3 regions of the Paenarthrobacter sp. NCHU4564 genome follow, and region 3 is predicted to be linked to each of the others. Evidence: riboswitches for the same ligand, from Rfam matches in the RefSeq annotation. Region 3 holds a riboswitch; each other region holds the start of a gene.
The links. Region 3 has a riboswitch for cyclic di-AMP ahead of ACSVIE_RS17450 (hypothetical protein). Riboswitches for the same ligand answer to the same signal wherever they lie in the genome.

Region 1: another riboswitch for cyclic di-AMP. It lies ahead of ACSVIE_RS05670 (NlpC/P60 family protein); the one in region 3 lies ahead of ACSVIE_RS17450 (hypothetical protein).
Region 2: another riboswitch for cyclic di-AMP. It lies ahead of ACSVIE_RS11640 (M23 family metallopeptidase); the one in region 3 lies ahead of ACSVIE_RS17450 (hypothetical protein).

What each region holds. Positions count from the first base shown of each region.
Region 1 covers NZ_JBQLIS010000004.1:41,807-47,650, forward strand. The annotation lists gene hutG (formimidoylglutamase) at 1-459, opposite strand, end outside; gene ACSVIE_RS05660 (NCS2 family permease) at 616-2,058, opposite strand; gene ACSVIE_RS05665 (copper resistance CopC family protein) at 2,171-2,806, shown strand; cyclic di-AMP (ydaO/yuaA leader) riboswitch at 2,964-3,149, shown strand; gene ACSVIE_RS05670 (NlpC/P60 family protein) at 3,153-3,941, shown strand; gene ACSVIE_RS05675 (FAD-dependent monooxygenase) at 4,025-4,693, opposite strand; gene ACSVIE_RS05680 (universal stress protein) at 5,128-5,844, shown strand, end outside.
Region 2 covers NZ_JBQLIS010000009.1:138,438-144,281, forward strand. The annotation lists gene ACSVIE_RS11620 (NTP transferase domain-containing protein) at 1-219, opposite strand, end outside; gene ACSVIE_RS11625 (HNH endonuclease) at 263-763, opposite strand; gene ACSVIE_RS11630 (NlpC/P60 family protein) at 1,012-1,785, opposite strand; gene ACSVIE_RS11635 (C40 family peptidase) at 1,885-2,628, opposite strand; cyclic di-AMP (ydaO/yuaA leader) riboswitch at 2,633-2,792, opposite strand; gene ACSVIE_RS11640 (M23 family metallopeptidase) at 2,939-3,769, opposite strand; cyclic di-AMP (ydaO/yuaA leader) riboswitch at 3,774-4,013, opposite strand; gene ACSVIE_RS11645 (metal-dependent transcriptional regulator) at 4,216-4,911, opposite strand; gene serC (phosphoserine transaminase) at 5,215-5,844, shown strand, end outside.
Region 3 covers NZ_JBQLIS010000020.1:58,726-64,569, forward strand. The annotation lists gene ACSVIE_RS17440 (HAD-IA family hydrolase) at 1-451, shown strand, start outside; gene ACSVIE_RS17445 (pyridoxal phosphate-dependent decarboxylase family protein) at 490-1,875, shown strand; gene ACSVIE_RS17450 (hypothetical protein) at 1,987-2,829, opposite strand; cyclic di-AMP (ydaO/yuaA leader) riboswitch at 2,835-2,996, opposite strand; gene ACSVIE_RS17455 (HAMP domain-containing sensor histidine kinase) at 3,131-4,630, opposite strand; gene ACSVIE_RS17460 (response regulator transcription factor) at 4,634-5,374, opposite strand.

The DNA.
Region 1 (5,844 bases), on a different contig from region 3:
CAGCCGCTTGCCACTGCGCACGGCGTCAGATCCCGCAACGCCCAGGTAGCTGGCGAACGCGGTCTCGTGTCCGCCGCCCAGCACCACGGTGAGGTTTCCGCCGTCGAGCAGTGCCGAAATGGCGCGCCCGGCACGCTCCTGGCCCGCCTCCAGGGCGTCGCCTTCCACCACGACGTCGCCGGCGTCGAAGAGGTGGCGGTCCAGATGGAACGCCAGTGGACCCAGTGCCGAACGGATCGCGGCCGGCGCCGCTGAGGCACCTACCCGGCCCTTGTTGCGGCGGACGCCGGCGTCACTGCAAAAGCCAAGCACGACGGCGGGACGCAGGGCCCCTGCGGACGTTTCCGGGGTGTGGGGAGCCACAGCCTGCCACCACCGGCGGTGCTCGGCGCCGTCGCCGTCGAAACGGCCGGTCCACGGGGTGGGAGTGACGTCTACGGTGAGGGCGCTCGTTTCCATGCTTAAAGCAGACCGGACCCGGACGGCCAAAGCCAGCAGTTCCGGGTCCGGAGTGTCTGAAATGCCGGACATCCAGGCCCGGACATCACCGCGACATGGCATTTGATGACAATGCCGGAGCCCAACATTGTCATCAAATGCCATCTCGGCAGGGAGCTATTTGACCCCGAGCAGCTCCTCCACGGTGCCAATGCCAAAGAACAACAGGAAGGCGGCGGCCACGGCCCACATCAGTGGGTGGACTTCGCGGGCACGGCCCTGGAACGTGCGGATCAGGACGTAGGAGATGAATCCGGCGCCCAGGCCGTTGGCAATCGAGTACGTGAACGGCATGAGGGCGATGGTCAGGAAGGCCGGGATGCCCACGCCCCAGTCCTGCCAGTCGATCTTGCCCACCTGGGAGACCATCATGAAGCCCACCACCACCAGTGCAGGGGCGACGGCTTCGAACGGAACCAGGTTGATCAGCGGCGTGAAGAACATGGCCACCAGGAAGAGGATGCCGGTCACGATCGAGGCGAGGCCGGTGCGTGCACCTTCGCCGATGCCGGCGCCGGACTCCACGAAGATCTGGTTGGAGGACACGGACGAACCGCCACCCACGATCGCGCCGAGGGCGTCAACCTGAAGCACACGGTCGACGTTGGGGATGTTGCCCTTTTCGTCCACGGTCCCGGCCTCGTTGGCCAGGCCCACCATGGTGCCCATGGCGTCGAAGAAGATGCTCAGCAGGATCACGAACGCCAGCAGCGCCGCTGCGATGAAGCCCAAGTGCTCAAAGGCGCCGAACGGGTTGGCTTTGCCGATCAGTGAGAGATCGGGTGCGCCCCATTCGGACAGGGTAGGGGCCACCAGGGACCAGCCGCGCGGGTTCACGGTGTCGCCGTCCACACTGGGGCCGATGTGGAGCGTGAACTCGAGGATGGCGGCCAGTGCGGTGGATGCGACGATGCCGATGAGGATCGCGCCACGGACCTTGCGGACTACCAGGGCGATGGTCAGCAGCAACCCGACGGCGAACACCAGGGTGGGCCAGCCCATGAGCTTGCCTTCAACACCCAATCCAAGGGGCACGGTGGTGCCGGCGGCGTCCGGGATGCGGCGAACGAAGCCGGCGTTCACCAGGCCGATCAGTGCAATGAACAGGCCAATGCCCACCACGATCGCGGTCTTCAGCGCCTCCGGGACAGCCTTGAACACGGCGGTGCGGAATCCGGTGAGCACCAGGATCAGCATGGTCACGCCGGAGAGCACCACCAGGCCCATCATGTCCGGCCAGGTCAGTTCCGGGTGGGAGGCCACGGTGACGGCCACGAAGGCGTTGACGCCCAGGCCGGTTGCCACGGCAAACGGGTGCTTTGCCCACGCACCCATGAGGATGGTCAGGATGCCCGCGACGAATGCGGTGGTAGCTGCCACGGCAGTAAAGCCGAGTGATTCGCCGCTGGAGTCCGCTCCGGAGAGGATCAGGGGGTTCAGGACAACGATGTAGCTCATGGCGAAGAACGTCGCAAAGCCGCCGCGGATCTCGCGTGAGTACGTGGAGCCTCGTTCAGAGATCTTGAAGTAACGGTCGATGGCAGAACCTTGTTTAAGCATGAAGGTCTCCGGGGATTGGGTGAGTGTGCTCTCAAATCCTATGCCGCGGATACGGCCCGCCCGGACGATTCGCCTAGTCTGTAAGGAAGCCAACACTAGGAGAAACCGCCCCATGCGTACCATCCGCCCCCTTCTGGCCGCCGTCGTTGCTGTTGTGGCCTTCACCGCCGCAGTGCTGTTTGGTGCTGCTCCGGCGTCCGCGCACGATGTCGCCGAGTCCACCGCTCCGGCGAACGGTGCCAGCGTTGCCGAGGTTCCGGCGTCGGTCTCCATCACCTTCAACAACCGCCCCCTGGCCATCGGCTCGGGCGTAACGGTGACTTCCGGTGGCGAGAACTGGGCGGATGGCGCCGTCGAAATCATCGACAACCAAGCGGTGCAGAAGCTTCGCCCCGGCGCGCCGGCTGGCCAATACACGGTCACGTGGCGCGTGGTCAGCTCCGACTCCCACCCGATCGAGGGCACCTTTTCCTTCACGGCCGCCAGCGGAAGTACGACGGCGGCCGGCGGCTCGGCGGTGGCGTCACCGTCGGCGTCCGCACCGGCAGCGTCGGTCCCTTCGGCAGGCACGTCAGCACCTGGTACCAGCGGCAACGAGGCTGCCCCGGCGGCGGAGTCCCAGCCGTTTCCCTGGAGCATCGTCGGGCTGGCTGTTGTTGCGGTTGGCCTCGTGATCTTCCTGGCCGTTACGGCGCGTCGGAAGTTGGCGGCCACCGACGGCGCCGATGCCGAAAAATCCGCGGAATAACGGGGTTTTCTACTTAGCGTCGAAGGTCTCGGATCGGTTACTGCGACACGCCAAAACCAAACTTCTCGTTACTCAAATGTGACTTTGGTGTGATCATCGCGTACGGTAGTACCTGTGCCCGATCCATGTACGGGGCACTTCCGGCCTGATTGCCTAGCTCTGCCGCAGGCCGGAATCCGTTCGCAGACATACCTACGGCAGAGACGGGGAACCCATTTTGGTCAGCTTTTGAAGCTGACCTTGGGGTGAAGTCACGAAGCTTCCGCTGCATGGCGGGAGACAGTGGCCGGGTGACTCCCATCCGAATCCGACAGCTAACCTCGCAGGCATCGGGAGAGGCTTTTTCATGTCTTCACGCATTCTTCGCGGCCGTCGTAAGGCGGACAGCGTACGTCCCAATCCGTTCATCTCAATCTCCAAGGCTGTTGCCAGCAACGCATCGGGCGCAGGCCGCCAGGCTGCTGTTATCGCCGCCGCGTCGGGCCTGGTCCTGACCGGTTCCATCGCCGCCCACGCCGCGGAAACCCCGGCACAGGCACCGGTGGAGCGCGACTCCAGCCCCGCCACGGTGGCGCAGACGGTTTCCGAGGCTCCCAACAAGGTTGTCACCGCCGCTGCAACGGCTACCGTCAACTTCGAGCGTCCGGCAGTTGCTTCCGTAGCAGCACCGGTCATCGAAAAGCCGGCACCGGCTCCTGCGCCGGCACCCAAGAAGGCTGCAGCCACCACCGCTGCCGCCCCGGCCAAGGCCACGGCTACCGCCACTGCAACCGCTCCGGCTCCTGCCGCTCCTGCTGCCGCTGCTCCGGCCGCCGGTGGCGTCAACGCCGCCATGGTTGCCTCGGCCTACGCGCAGATCGGCATCTTCCAGGACTGCACCGCCATGGTTGAAAAGGCCCTCGGCTCTGCAGGTATCCGGGTTGGCGATCTCGCTCCCATGCAGTTCCTGAACTACGGCAAGGTAGTCAGCGACCCGCAGCCGGGCGACATGATCGTCCAGTCCGGCCACGTTGCCATCTACATCGGCAACGGCCAGGCCATCAGCGGTGGCATCAACGGCAACCAGACGGGTATCCATCCCATTAGCTGGCTGACCGCTACGGGTCCCCTGACCTACGTACGCGCAGGCGCCTAAGCCTCACGCTTCACCAAAAGCCGGCATCTCCGGGACTCAACGTCCCGAGGGTGCCGGCTTTTGTTGTCTGGTTGGAAGGCGTTTCAGGCGAGGGCAACGCCCGGTGAGGCCGGAAGGGCCACCCTCGCCGAGATGGCCTGGCCCACGGCTTTGGCCTGCCGAAGTACTTCCTTGGGGGTAGGGGTCACGAGTTCGCCCACGCCCACCAGGTGCATGCCTACCGCCCGCATGGCAGCCACGAGGTTCTGGCCGATGCTGATTCCAAGGTCCGCGAGCATCCTGCGCAACTGGCTCTGGGCGCAGCGCGTGACCACGATGTGGTCGGCCAGCAGGATGCCGTCCGGGGTATGGACCGCCCATTTCCGGGTTTCGACCGGGGATAGGCCGGTGCGGGTGCTGCCAAGGTCCGCCACTTGGCCATAGGCCGGCTGTGGCTCGCTGCCCAGGAAATCGAGGCGCACGGCGCGGGTAGTGCTGCGGACATCCAAGTGATGGCTCGCTGCGTAGTTGCGCAAGTGCCGGAGGATTTCGTTGCGTTCCTGCATGGCAGCGGGGTCGGAAACGTCGCAGCGGGGCAGCATGCCGGTATGAAGGGACGCCGTTGCCGGGGAAGGTGTTCCCATGAGGCTGTCCACCACGATCGAGCCAACGCCATGACGGCTCAGTTCGCTGGCCACAGCCAACCCGGAAAGCCCGGCGCCGATGACCACGGTGGTGGTCCGTTCCGTGCCGGAATCAGGCGTGAGGTGCACTGCTTGGTTCCTCCTTGACTGTGTGCCCGCGGGCATCGCATGGGTTGCGTCCGGGTCCCCAAGCGGTCGCAAGTAAATGGCCGGTATGTGTGCTGGAACACGCTTGCCGGCCATTCGGTGACTCGAACATTACCCAACTTTTTGTGTCGTGGATAGCCTCCGCCACAGCGTGTTTTTTGTGGTCATTTTGGCCATCAAGGAGCCTGGCTGCGGGCACTGGCTGGACCCCGAAACCGAGCCCGGACCGTTATGCACATAGCCCAACGTCGCCTTGATTCGGCCATGCCAACCGAGAATAGTTGGGATTGGAAGGGGAATCCCAAGGGCTTCCCCGGCCCCGGCCGCAGGCAAGCTTGTCACGAGGTCCATCGATTGCTGGAACCTCTGGCAGAATGGCCGGAACATCAAGCAGCAGGTGGAGAGGCAGGCCCCCAATGGACCAGCACGGCAGACACGTTGACCACACCCGGGACGGTGAGGACCCGGTGGCAGCACCCGGAGGAATCGTCGTCGGCGTGGATGGTTCGGAGCACGGTCAGTGCGCCTTGGTCTGGGCCGCCCGGGAAGCTGAACGCCGGCAGCGCCCGCTCCACATCGTCACCGCCTATTCGGTGCCGATCTTTGCTGCTTCGGGCTTGGACGGCGGATACGCCACAGTGGACGACTCCGTGATCCGGGAGGGTGCCGAGGCGATCGTCAAACAGGCCATGGACAAGGTTTCCGGCTACTCCATCGATGTCGACGCTTCCGTTGAGAACGGAGACGCGGCCGGTGTCCTGCTGGACCTGTCCGCGGAGGCGGAGCTGCTGGTCTTCGGAAGCCGCGGGCGTGGCGGGTTCGTCGGGCGCCTCCTGGGCTCCGTGAGCAGCGCGCTGCCTGCCCATGCCAAATGCCCTACCGTTACTGTGCCGCTCTACTGCGCGGACCGCTTGGGCGAGAACACCGAGGACAAACACATCAAGGCCGAACACGCCAAGGCCGGTCCGCGGACGGTGGAGAATGTGGTCGTCGTGGGCGTGGATGGTTCGGAGCAGGCGCGGGTCGCGGTTTTGGAAGCCGCTGAACAAGCAGAGCGGATGGGCGCCAGCCTCCGCGTCATTTGCGCAGTTCCGCAGTACAGCGGATCGCTGGCCTGGGTGCCTGCGCCGCTT
Region 2 (5,844 bases), on a different contig from region 3:
AGCGGCCGGTCCTGCATACGCGGGTTCCTCGCGCGCCCTCAGCACCCCTGGAGGAAGGTCGGGGCCCGGCGGCCCAACCACTACTACCGAGCCCGCACCAGCGGCAGCCCGCAGTGCCAGCGAAAGGAGGGTGGCGCCGTCGTACGTCAATCCCTGCTTGGGCACGCCACCGAGGCGGGTGGCCCTGCCACCCGCCAGGATCACGGCATTGAACTCCATCCGGCCAGACTACCGCCACTGGCGGGAGCCCGGCGGAAATCGATCAGGCAGCCGACTCCGGCAACAAGAACGGATCCCAGTCCGGTGCAGGTTTCTCGAGTTCCTTGATCTGCCACGTAGTTCCTGTGGGAACGCCGGGCGTGAAACGGAGTTTCCATCCCATCTCGGCGAGTGTGTGGTCGCTCTTGGCGTTGTTGCATTTCAAGCACGCCGCAACCAGGTTTTCCCAGGAATCCGCGCCGCCCCTGGACTTGGGGTGGACGTGGTCTATGGTGTGTGCTGTTTTGCCGCAGTAAGCGCAACGGTGTCCGTCACGGCGGAGTACTCCGCGGCGGCTCACAGCTGTGATCCTGTTGTAGCGGGGACGGATGTAGCGGTTAAGGAGAATCACGGTGGGGCGACCCAGGATTTCCTGCGGCCCGACGACAGGCTCGTCGCCTTCGGCCACTACGCTTGCTTTTCCGGCCAGCACAAGGACCAGCGCCCGGCGGAAAGTCACTACCGCCAGCGGTTCATATCCAGCATTCAGAACGAGTGTGCGCATGCACGTACCTCTTCACGGCCGCACCCGTCAGGGGCACGAGGGCCGGCTGCCCTCTGCATGTACGGGCTGTGGATCGACAAGACAAGGGTAAGCACTTATATGCCATATCAACGAATTATTCTGTTGATTCCCCTGTGGTGTCGGTCAATGTTCACGTGCGGGACACCTGTTCCCGGGCAAACGTGGCGGCGTTAAAACGAGGAAACCCCGCAGGCGCTGTGCCTGCGGGGTTCCCTTGGGATGATCGATCAGCCGTTGACCCGGATGAAAACGGGGCCTGAGCCGACATTTGCACTGAACAGTGCGGTGGTGGATCCGTTCCATCCGCCGTGCACTGCCATGCCGTTGCCGACGTAAACGGCAATGTGTGCCATTCCGCCGTAGCCGCCGTTGGCGTAGTAGATCAGGTCTCCCGGCTGCGCTTCAGCTGCGCTCACCGTGCGTCCCAACGAAAGGTAGCCGGCCGGCCAGTCGTGGAAGTTGATTCCCACCGCCGCAAGGGAGTTGGTCACCAGCATGGTGCAGTCCTGCGTGACACCCAACTGTGCGTAGGCTGCCGCGGCGATCGCGGCACCCAGGCCGCTGGAGGCGGCGGGAGCCTTGGTGGCAGGGGCCGCAGTGCTGACCGAAACATTGGCCGCACCGGACTGCGTGGTGGCACCGGAAGCGGCTTTGGTTTCAGCCTTTGCGGGAGCCTTCTCCACCACGGGAGCCGGAGCTTCAACCGTCGTGACGACGGGGCGCTCGTAGGAGATGGCCACGGTGGAATCGGCTGCAATGGTTACCTGGGCAACGGCCTGCACGTCGAGTGCCGTGGTGGCGGTGGACTCGCGCTGGATGTTGGTGTCGGCCGCGTTGGCAGCAACACCACTGGTCAGGACCAGGCCTGATGCAGCGGCGATAACGGCTGCCTGGCGGCCAACGCCGCCTGCATTGCCGCTGACGGCCTTGGCGATGACGGCGATGGAGCTGGTCTTGGGGGCCTCAGCGCGGTGCCGTGCATTCTTGTTTGCACTCGTCATGGTTACTCTCTTTTGTCGTATCCGGACGCGGTTGGGGACGCGTCCGGTTCGGCAGGCCAGCACTTGGGGGGCATGCTGGCTTGCCCCGAACGGGATGTGCTAGCCGAGGGTGTAGAACGAGGAGCTGCCGGTGGAAGCCACCGAGTGGAGCAGCGTGCCCTGGCTGGGGTTGAGGGCGCTGATCATCATGCCGTTGCCAACGTAGATGCCCACGTGGGCTCCACCGTTCTGCATCACCAGGTCACCGGGAGCCGGCGTGCTGGTGGGCTTCATGGCGGTCCATGCGTTGACGCGGGGGATGCTGATGCCGGCCTGGGCGTAGACCCACTGGGTGAAACCTGAGCAGTCCCAACCGTTGGGGCTGGTGCCGCCCCAGACGTAGGGGTGGCCAATGCCGGTGTAAGCAATGGCGGCGAGGCCCGAAGCGGCTGCGCTGGAAGCGGAGTCCTTGGCCTTGGAAGACTGGGCCGTCACTGCAGCACCGCTGGTGGAACCACCGTTGCCGGCCTGCGTGCGGGTGGTCTGGGAAGCGCGCTGGACCTTGGGGGCTTCCTTGGTGGCCACGACGGGGCTTTCGAAGGAAACCGTGGCGGTGGGCTCGGCGGTAACCACTGCGGTGGTCACGAGCTGCTGGGTGCTTGACGATTCCGACTTGGAGACGTCGGTGTCAGCTGCCTGGGCGGGCATTCCAACGCTGAGGACAAGTCCTGAAGCTGCGGCCAGAACGGCGGCCTGGCGTCCTACGGTGCCTGCATTGGTGGAAACAGCCTTGGAAAGGTTGTTCAAAGGGTTCGTGCGAACCGTTTCGGCGCGGTGGCGCGCAGGGGTAGTGCGTGAAGACACGAAGGTAGCCTCTCCCAATGCCTGCGAGGTGAGCTGTCGGATTCGGATGGGAGTCATCCGGCCGCTCCGCTTCAAGGAAGCTTTGCGACTTAACCCCTAGGCCTTCAAAAAAGGCCGGAAGTGGTTCCCCCGCCCCTGCCAGACGAATTTTGCGAACGGACCCTGGATGGTGGCAGAGCTAGGCAATCCACCCAAGTGCATCGGCTCCCTGGAAGCCGATGCGATTTAGACGGTACAACAGAAGTGCTTCAATGTCACATTCAGATCACGGGGCGTGTCACAAATGCGAGAGACGACCATCGGCTGTGGCTTAGAGCCAACCCATGGGGTCAACGACTTCGCCGTTGACCTGGACCTCGAAGTGGAGGTGGCAGCCGGTGGAGGCGCCGGTGGTTCCGCTCAGGGCAACAGTGTCTCCGCGGCTGACGGTCTGGCCGACCTTGACGCTGAACGACGACAAGTGGTTGTACGTGGTCTCGAGGCCGTTGCCGTGGTCTACCACCACGCGGTTGCCTCCACCGTACTCGTGCCATCCGGCGAACGTGACCTTGCCGGCTGCTGCCGCATGGACAGCGGTGCCGCACTGGGCCACAAAGTCCTGCCCGCGGTGGAAGTCGCCGGCGCCGCCCGTGAGCGGGCTGATGCGGTAGCCGAACGGAGAAGCCGTGCTGAGCGTGTCCAGCGGGCTGCCCAGGCTGCCGACGGATGAGGCACGCTGGATGCTCTCGGCCGACTGTGCACTCAGGAGCTGCTTGAGCTTTCCGTCAGGATCCGCCGCAGTAGCAACGGCTGCGCGGCTGAAATCGATCTTGGCCGACGCTTCCGCGGAAACCTCGGGCTGGCTGCCGCCCGCGACTGTCAGCGCGGCCTCGGTCTGGCCCGACTCGGAGGTGGCCATCACCGGGCTGGTGGCCGGCAGACCGACAGTCAGGGCAAGGCCGGTGGCGGCAAGCGCTACACCGGCTTTCTGCCCGACGCCACTGGCTGCGGCGAAGTCGGCAACCTGGCGCAACGGGCTCTTACGGCGGCGCACCTGACGCTGGGTGTCGCGGGGCCGGATCTCCGTTACGACGCGGGCTGGCCGCAGCTCAGTAGCGGGGCCGGTCGCGCGTCGGCGGCCCCTGGCGTTCTGCGATGTCAAACTCTGTTCCTCTCTGAAAAGCCTGCGAAGTTAGCTGTCGGATTCGGATCAGAGAGTTCAGACCCGGCCCGCACAAAGCGCACACGGCACACAGGTATCCCAGGAGGGACTTGCGTCAGTAGGCACTTCTGCTGCGGGCTTCACCCCAAGGCTGCTTCTTTAGACAGCCGCTTGTGGTTCCCCCGCCTCTGCCAGTGGTGGATGGCACACCTGATCTGCTGGCAGAGTTCGGCTCCAGATCAGGTAACGCTTTGGTATCAGCGCTAGTAGATAACTATAGGGGATTAAAGCCCGCAGTAATAAATTCGTTATCTACAGAAACGGGGCGTGGCGGAGCGAGCCCATACCACTTCCTGCGGAAAAGTGCAGGTCACACGCTGGCGCTGATCCCAAAGGTGAGATCCGCCACCCCGCCGGACGCGCCGGGCGGTGCCCCGGGCATGAGTTCAGTTGACGGCGACGAAGACGTGCGCTGCGACTTCCGGCGGCAGCTCCAAGGCGCCTTCGATACCGGGTACGCGGACCGAGATGTATTCACCCACGCGTTCGAGCGAGACGGCAGCGCCCGGGCGGATGCCGCCCTCGTCAAGCTGGGTCAGGAGCTCGGGCTCCACCTGGATGGGCTCGGCCAGGCGACTCACCACGACACGGGAGTCCGAAGCGTATCCGTCCATGGCCTGCAGGAGGTTGACATCACCGCGTTCCAGCGGCTGGCCACCCAACCCGCCCAGTGCTTCCAGGCCGGGAATCGGGTTGCCGTACGGAGATTCAGTGGGGTGTTCCAGGAGTTCGTAGAGCCTGCGCTCCACCCGCTCGCTCATGACGTGCTCCCACCGGCACGCTTCATCGTGGACGTAGGCCCAGTCCAGGCCGATCACGTCGGCAAGGAGGCGTTCAGCCAGGCGGTGCTTGCGCATGACCTCGGTGGCGCGCTTGCGGCCGACCTCCGTCAGTTCCAGGTGGCGGTCATTGGAGACAACCACCAGGCCGTCGCGCTCCATGCGGCCAATGGTCTGGGAAACCGTGGGGCCTGAGTGGCGGAGGCGTTCGGCGATGCGTGCGCGAAGAGCAACAATGTTCTCCTCTTCAAGCTCCAAAATGGTCCGAAGATACATCTCAGTGGTATCGATCAGATCCGTCATCCAGCTCAGCTCTCCTCGAACGCAGTTCTTGCGTAATCTCCACCGTACCGCGTCCCGGGCAAGTCCGTCGGTGCACAACCTCCGGCTCAGGAACGCCAAACCTTAGCCTAGCTTATTTGGAATTACTCTTGATAATTTCACTCTGCGACCGGGGCCCTCGGAGCCGGCGCCGTTCCACGTGGCGGACTATGACAGCCGGAGGTTAGTGCCCGCCCTCCCCGTCAGGCAGAATTGGGGAGTCGAAGGGGCAGCTGATGCCACCTGCCACCTCCCCATCTTTGACCGAAACACATTGGAGCCACCGTGAGCGACAACAGCATCACCATTCCCGCCGACCTGCTGCCCAAGGACGGCCGCTTCGGTGCAGGACCGTCCAAGGTCCGCCCGGAACAAATAGAAGCCTTGTCCGCTGCAGCGAAGAACATCCTCGGCACCTCCCACCGCCAGGCTCCGGTCAAGAACCTTGTGGGCTCGGTCCGCGAGGGCCTCAGCCAGTTCTTCCGCGCGCCCGAGGGCTACGAGGTTGTCCTGGGTGTGGGCGGATCCACTGCGTTCTGGGATGTTGCTGCGTTCGGCCTGGTGGAGAAGAAGGCCCAGCACCTCTCCTTCGGCGAATTCGGTTCCAAGTTCGCTTCGGCCACCAACAAGGCCCCGTTCCTGGACGAGTCCTCCATCATCAAGTCCGAGCCCGGAACGCGTCCCGCGCCCAGGGCAGAGGCCGGCGTGGACGTCTATGCCTGGCCACAGAACGAGACCTCCACGGGCGTTGCCGCGACGGTCAAGCGCGTGGACGGCGCCGATGAGGGCTCACTGGTGCTGGTGGATGCCACCTCCGCTGCCGGCGGCCTCGACGTTGATGTTGCGGAGTCGGATGTCTACTACTTCGCACCCCAGAAGAACTTTGCCTCGGATGGGGGCCTGTGGCTGGGCCTT
Region 3 (5,844 bases):
AGCGGAATTGGGCGAGATGGAACGCAACCGCACGGACGGCATCATTGCCCTGCCCGGCGCCGAGACCCTCCTGAAAGCCCTGCCAGACGACGCGATCGCCCTGGTGACGTCCGCCGACCGGGTACTGGCCGACATCCGCATGCAGGCTGCCGGGCTGACCATGCCCACGACGGCGGTGACCGCCGAGGCTGTCACGCGCGGCAAACCGCACCCGGAGGGATACCTCAAAGCCGCGGAGCTGCTGGGCGCGGAACCGGCCGACGTCGTGGTTTTCGAAGACGCGCCCGCAGGCATTGCCGCAGCCCGCGCAGCAGGCATGCGGACGGTCGTGGTTGGTGATGCCGGCGGGGCGCTGGAGCCCGGAATGTGGCGGATTCCCAACTACTCGGCGGTGACGGTCAAGGCCGTCAAGGACATCGACGGCGGACACCTGATCACCCTGACGCTATAGCTCTGTTCCAATCGGGGCGTCCGGCGTAGGCTGTGCCCATGTCTGCGTTGCCGGAGGCGTATGATGCAGCACTGGAGCGGGCGGTTGCGCACGCCAAGCAGTGGCTGGCATCAGTGCCCACGCGTTCAGTCCGCCCCACCATGGATGCCGACCAGGTTGCGGCCAAGCTTGGTTCCCCGCTCCCGGAGGGCCCCACCGACCCGGCAGCGGTGATCGATGAGCTGGTTGCGGTGGCGGAGCCGGGCCTGATGGCCATGCAGTCCGGCAGGTTCTTCGGCTGGGTGATCGGCGGGACCCTACCGGCAGCCCTCGCAGCCGACTGGATGGTCAGCGCATGGGACCAAAACACCGGACTGCGGTTCGCGACGCCGTCTGCTGCGGCCATTGAGGAGTCTGCGGCGGCCTGGTTGCTGGACTTGCTGCACCTTCCGGAAAACTCCGACGTCGGCTTCACCACCGGGGCGACGATGGCCAACTTCGTGGGGCTGGCAGCAGGGCGCCAGTACGTGTTGGAGCAGGCGGGGTGGGACCTCGCCACTTTGGGGCTGGCAGGAGGACCGCGCGTCACGGTGTTTGTTGGCCGGGAACGGCACGAGGTCATCGACCTGGTGGTCCGTTATCTTGGCTTGGGAAACTGCACGCCGGTGGACGTGGATGACCAGGGACGCATCATCCCTGAGGCATTGGCAGCCGCCATGGACGGGCAGCCAGGGCCGGCGATCGTGTGCTTGCAAGCGGGAAACATCCATTCAGGTGCCTTCGACCCCGTCCAGGAGGCGGTGCGCTTGGCCCACGGGAAAGGCGCCTGGGTCCACGTTGACGGTGCCTTCGGATTGTGGGCGGCAGTCAGCCCGGAGCTGGGCAAGTACTTGCCGGGGCTGGAAACCGCGGATTCCTGGGCTACCGATGCTCACAAGACCTTGAATGTCCCCTACGATTCAGGCCTGGCCATCGTGTCCCGGCCTGATGTCATGCGCCGGACTTTCGGTGTGCATGCCAGCTACCTGCCCGCCGATGACCACGGCCCCGGCGACCCGCACGAGAAAGTGCCGGAGCTTTCCCGCCGTGCCAGGGGCATTCCGGTGTGGGCTGCACTCCGCTCGTTGGGGCGGTCCGGGACGATCGCAATGGTGGAGAAGTTGGCGGCAAACGCCAGGGCCTTGGCCGAGGGGCTGGCTGCAATCCCCGGGGTCGAGATCCTGAACGACGTGGTGTTCACCCAGGTGTCGGTCAGTTTCGGCAGCGATGAACGTACCCGCCGGGTCACGCAGAGAGTCATGGCCGAAGGGGTGGTGTGGATGTCCGGTTCGGTGTGGCATGGCCGTGACATCCTGCGCATCTCCGTGAGTAACTGGTCCACGGATGCGGACGATGTCGCCGCATCCGTCGCTGCCGTCAGACGCGCTGCGGAGGCTGAAGCCTAGCTGCCGGGGCATAAACCTGCCGGGCACAGATTCAGGGGATGAAAAAGCGCCGGTCCGCACCGTTCCTTTCAGAAGGAATGGTGCGGACCGGCGCTCTGGCTCAGGCCTTGCTTAGTACCAGTTGTTGGCCAAGTGGAAGGCGAGGGCTGCGGAAGGCGAGCCGTAGCGTTCCTTGATGTAGTTCAGGCCCCACTTGATCTGGGTCTGGTAGTTGGTCTGCCAGTCGGCGCCCGCAGTGGCCATCTTGCTTGCCGGCAGTGACTGGACGATCCCATAGGCGCCACTGGAAGGGTTGGTGGCTGTGGTTCGCCAGTTCGATTCCTTCTCCCAGAGCGTGTTCAGGGCAACCATCTCGCCGGCGCCCCAACCGTAGTTTGCCAGGATGCTGGCAGCGTAGGCTTTTGCGGCGGCGGGGTCGTCGATGGCCTTGGGAGCGGCAGCGGCTGCGGCAGCTGCGGCGGCTTTCTCGGCGGCTGCGGCATCGGCGGCCTGCTTGGCGGCAGCATCAGCGGCGGCTTTCTCGGCTGCGGCCTGGGCAGCAGCGGCCTGCTCCGCAGCAGCTTTTTCAGCCGCGGCCTTGTCGGCGGCGGCCTTCTCTGCGGCAGCCAGTTCGGCAGCGGCCTTGTCTGCGGCTGCACGGTCAGCTGCGCCCTGGGCGGCAGCAGCGTCCATCGAAGCAGCGATCTCGGCAGCCTTGTTGGTGCTGACCTGGGCGTTGGCCTGGGTTTCGGCGGCCTGGCTCAGTTCCGGGAGGTTGAAGGCAGCGTTTGCGGCGGTGCCCAGGGATGCAACGCCCAGCGCGGCAGCCACGACGCCGGCTACTACGGACATGCGCTGACCGGTCTTGCCACGGCGGGCAGCGTCCTTCAGGACAGCCTGCGATTTGGTCAGCGGAGCGTTGTGATCGTCACGGTGACGCGCGGAAGGGCGCGTCTGATCGTTCAATTCAGACATGTGTGATTACCTCTCAGCGCCTGCGGAGTTAGCTGTCGGGTTCGGATGAGGTCATCCGGCCGCGCGTGCAGCAGCGGCTTCACCCCAAGGGCCGGCAATCTATGCACGGGCCCGGAGACTCTGGGTCCCCCGTCTCTGCCTTTGGGTGAGAACGGAACTCCGGGAAGTGGCAGAGCTCGGCGCATCCCGGGTGTGGGTCAGGTTGGGGCGACCCACCCTTTCGACGGTACAGGACGAATCGGCTTAAGTCACATTTGGGTAACAGAGATCACGACGGCGGTGCGTCGCCTTGCCCATTTTGTTACAGGCGTGCGGCGCTCCCCAGAGGGAGGCGGAGGGCGAACTCGGTGCGCCCGGGCCGGGATGTGACGTCCACGGTACCGCCGTGTGCGCGCACGATGGACTCCACGATGGAAAGGCCCAGTCCCGAGGTCCCTTCGGAGCCTGACCTCGCGGCGTCTGCCCTGGCAAAACGGGAGAAGATGCGCGCCTGGAAATCCCCCGGAATACCAGGCCCGTTGTCTGTCACGGTCACCACAGCGCTGCCGTCGTTGGACAGCATGACGCCGGTTTCCACCGTTGTCCCGGCATCCGTGTGCTTGCGTGCATTGGAGAGCAGGTTGGCCAGCACTTGGTGGAGCTGTGTCGCGTCCCCGCGCACGGTGACTGGTTCGTCGGGCAGCCGCAGCTTCCAGTGGTGGTCCGGCGCCATCACTTTCTCGTCGCTGACCGTTTCGATCACCAACTGGGTGAGGTCGACATCCGAGACCTTCAACGCTTGTCCTTCATCCAGCCTGGCGAGCAGGAGCAGGTCTTCGACCAAGGCTGTCATGCGTTCCGACTGGCTCTGGACGCGGGCCAGGGACTTCCGGCCGTCCTCGGTGAAGTTCTCGGTCATGCGAAGCAACTCGGTGTATCCGCGGATTGCGGTGAGCGGTGTGCGGAGCTCGTGTGAGGCGTCCGCCACGAACTGGCGCACCTTGGTTTCGCTTGCCTGCCGCGCTTCCAAGGCACTGGCGACGTTGTCGAGCATCTGGTTCAGGGCATGGCCCACGCTGCCCACTTCCGTGCCGGGGTGGGCCGCCCCCTGAGGTACCCGTACCGCCAAAGCCACCTCGCCGGCGTCGAGGGGCAGGCGGGAGACCTTGGTGGCGACGTCGGACAATTGCTCCAAGGGCCGCATGGTCCTGCGGATGATGACGGTACCGGCCAGTCCGATCAACGCCAGTCCTCCCAGCGACACGAACACCATGGTCCACACCAGCGACGCCTCCGCGCTTTGCTTGTCCGCCAGCGGCAGGCCGGTAACAATGACATCTCCGTACGCCGTTTCTACTGCCACCAAGCGGTAGTCGCCGTTGGAGAGGGAGCGGTCCACGGGGGTGCTGTCCTTGGGCAGGGAGAGCAGTACCTGTTGGTCGTCCTGGGACAAGGAGACGCGGTTTCCCTCCGCGTCGATCAGTCCCGAGCTGTTGACCGTTGAACCGTTGATCCGCGCATTCAAGGTTCCAGCGGCCTGGCCCCGCGCCTCCAAGGGGTCCGGCTTGCGGGACGGCGTGGACGGAAAGCCCGACGGCGGTCTGCCGAAGTCTGCTGCGCGGTTGGACGCTTCCTCCAACTGCTTGTCGAGCTGGCGGTTGAACACCACGTCCATGGAGGCGTAACTGACTACTCCCACGGCGCCACAGATGGCGATGAGCAAGGCCATCGCCACCAGGATCAACCGGGTGCGCAGATGCCACGTTGAAGGTCTGAGCCAGTTGGGCTTGCCACTGCTGGCGGTACCGGTAAGCGCAGCCAAAGCTCAGTCCGCTGGCTTGATGACGTATCCGGCACCACGGATGGTGTGGATCATCGGCGGGTGGTTGGCTTCGATTTTCTTGCGGAGGTAGGAAATGTAGAGCTCCACAATGTTTGCCTGTCCGCCGAAGTCGTAGTCCCAGACCCGGTCCAGGATCTGGGCCTTGCTGACCACGCGCTTGGGATTCTCCATGAGGTACCGCAGCAGTTCGAACTGGGTGGCCGTGAGCTGGACGTCCTCCCCGGCCCGGGTCACTTCACGGGTATCGACGTTCAACGTCAGGTCGCCCACTACGAGCTCCGCCGTATCCATGGCGGCAACGCCGGATCGCTGGACCAAACGGTGCAGGCGGAGCAGCACTTCTTCCATGCTGAAGGGCTTGGTGACGTAGTCGTCGCCCCCGGCAGCGAGACCGACGATGCGGTCCTCCACGGCATCCTTGGCCGTGAGGAAGAGGGCGGGAACTTCGGGGGCAAAGGCGCGGATCCTGGTGAGGACTTCCACGCCGTCAAAGCCGGGGATCATGACATCCAGCACCAGGACGTCCGGGCGGAACTCCTTGGCCAGCTTGACTGCCTGCGGTCCGTCGCCGGCTATGGCAACAGACCAGCCGGCCATTCTCAGGCCCATGCTCATGAGTTCGGCGAGGCTTGGTTCGTCGTCCACCACCAGGGCGCGGATGGGGGAGCCATCCGGGTGGGACAGCTGGGGAAGGTTGTTGGTCATGGAGTGCGGGGATGCCATGGGACAACTCTCCGTTCTGTGCGTTTGCCGCTGCTGAGCCTGCCCTGTGAGGACGCTGTGAAGTCAACAGTAGCGAGATGCCGGCCACCGCGAGGGGCATGGGGACAAAGAGCCGGGCCAGCTACCAGACCGGGGGCCGAAGATCGACACGGAACCACTTTGCAATTGGACAGCAACTGTTTCAGATCGTGAGATTCCGCCGGCCGCGGGGCCTCTGACGTCAAGTGGCGCATCTTCTCACCCTGCACCGAATTAAGTTCATTTGTGAGGCCATATTTCACGGCTTTCGCGAATGAAATGGCGTTCATTTACGAGGACCGCTGAATTGTGATTTGCGACACAATAGTCCCTCATGTCTCAAAATGTGGACGGTTCCAGGCTTTGTTACTTGCGTGTTGGCATTGTTACGTTGCACACTTCCAATGTGAACAAGAACTCAACAGCACCTGCAGCCGCAGCAATCCGGATCA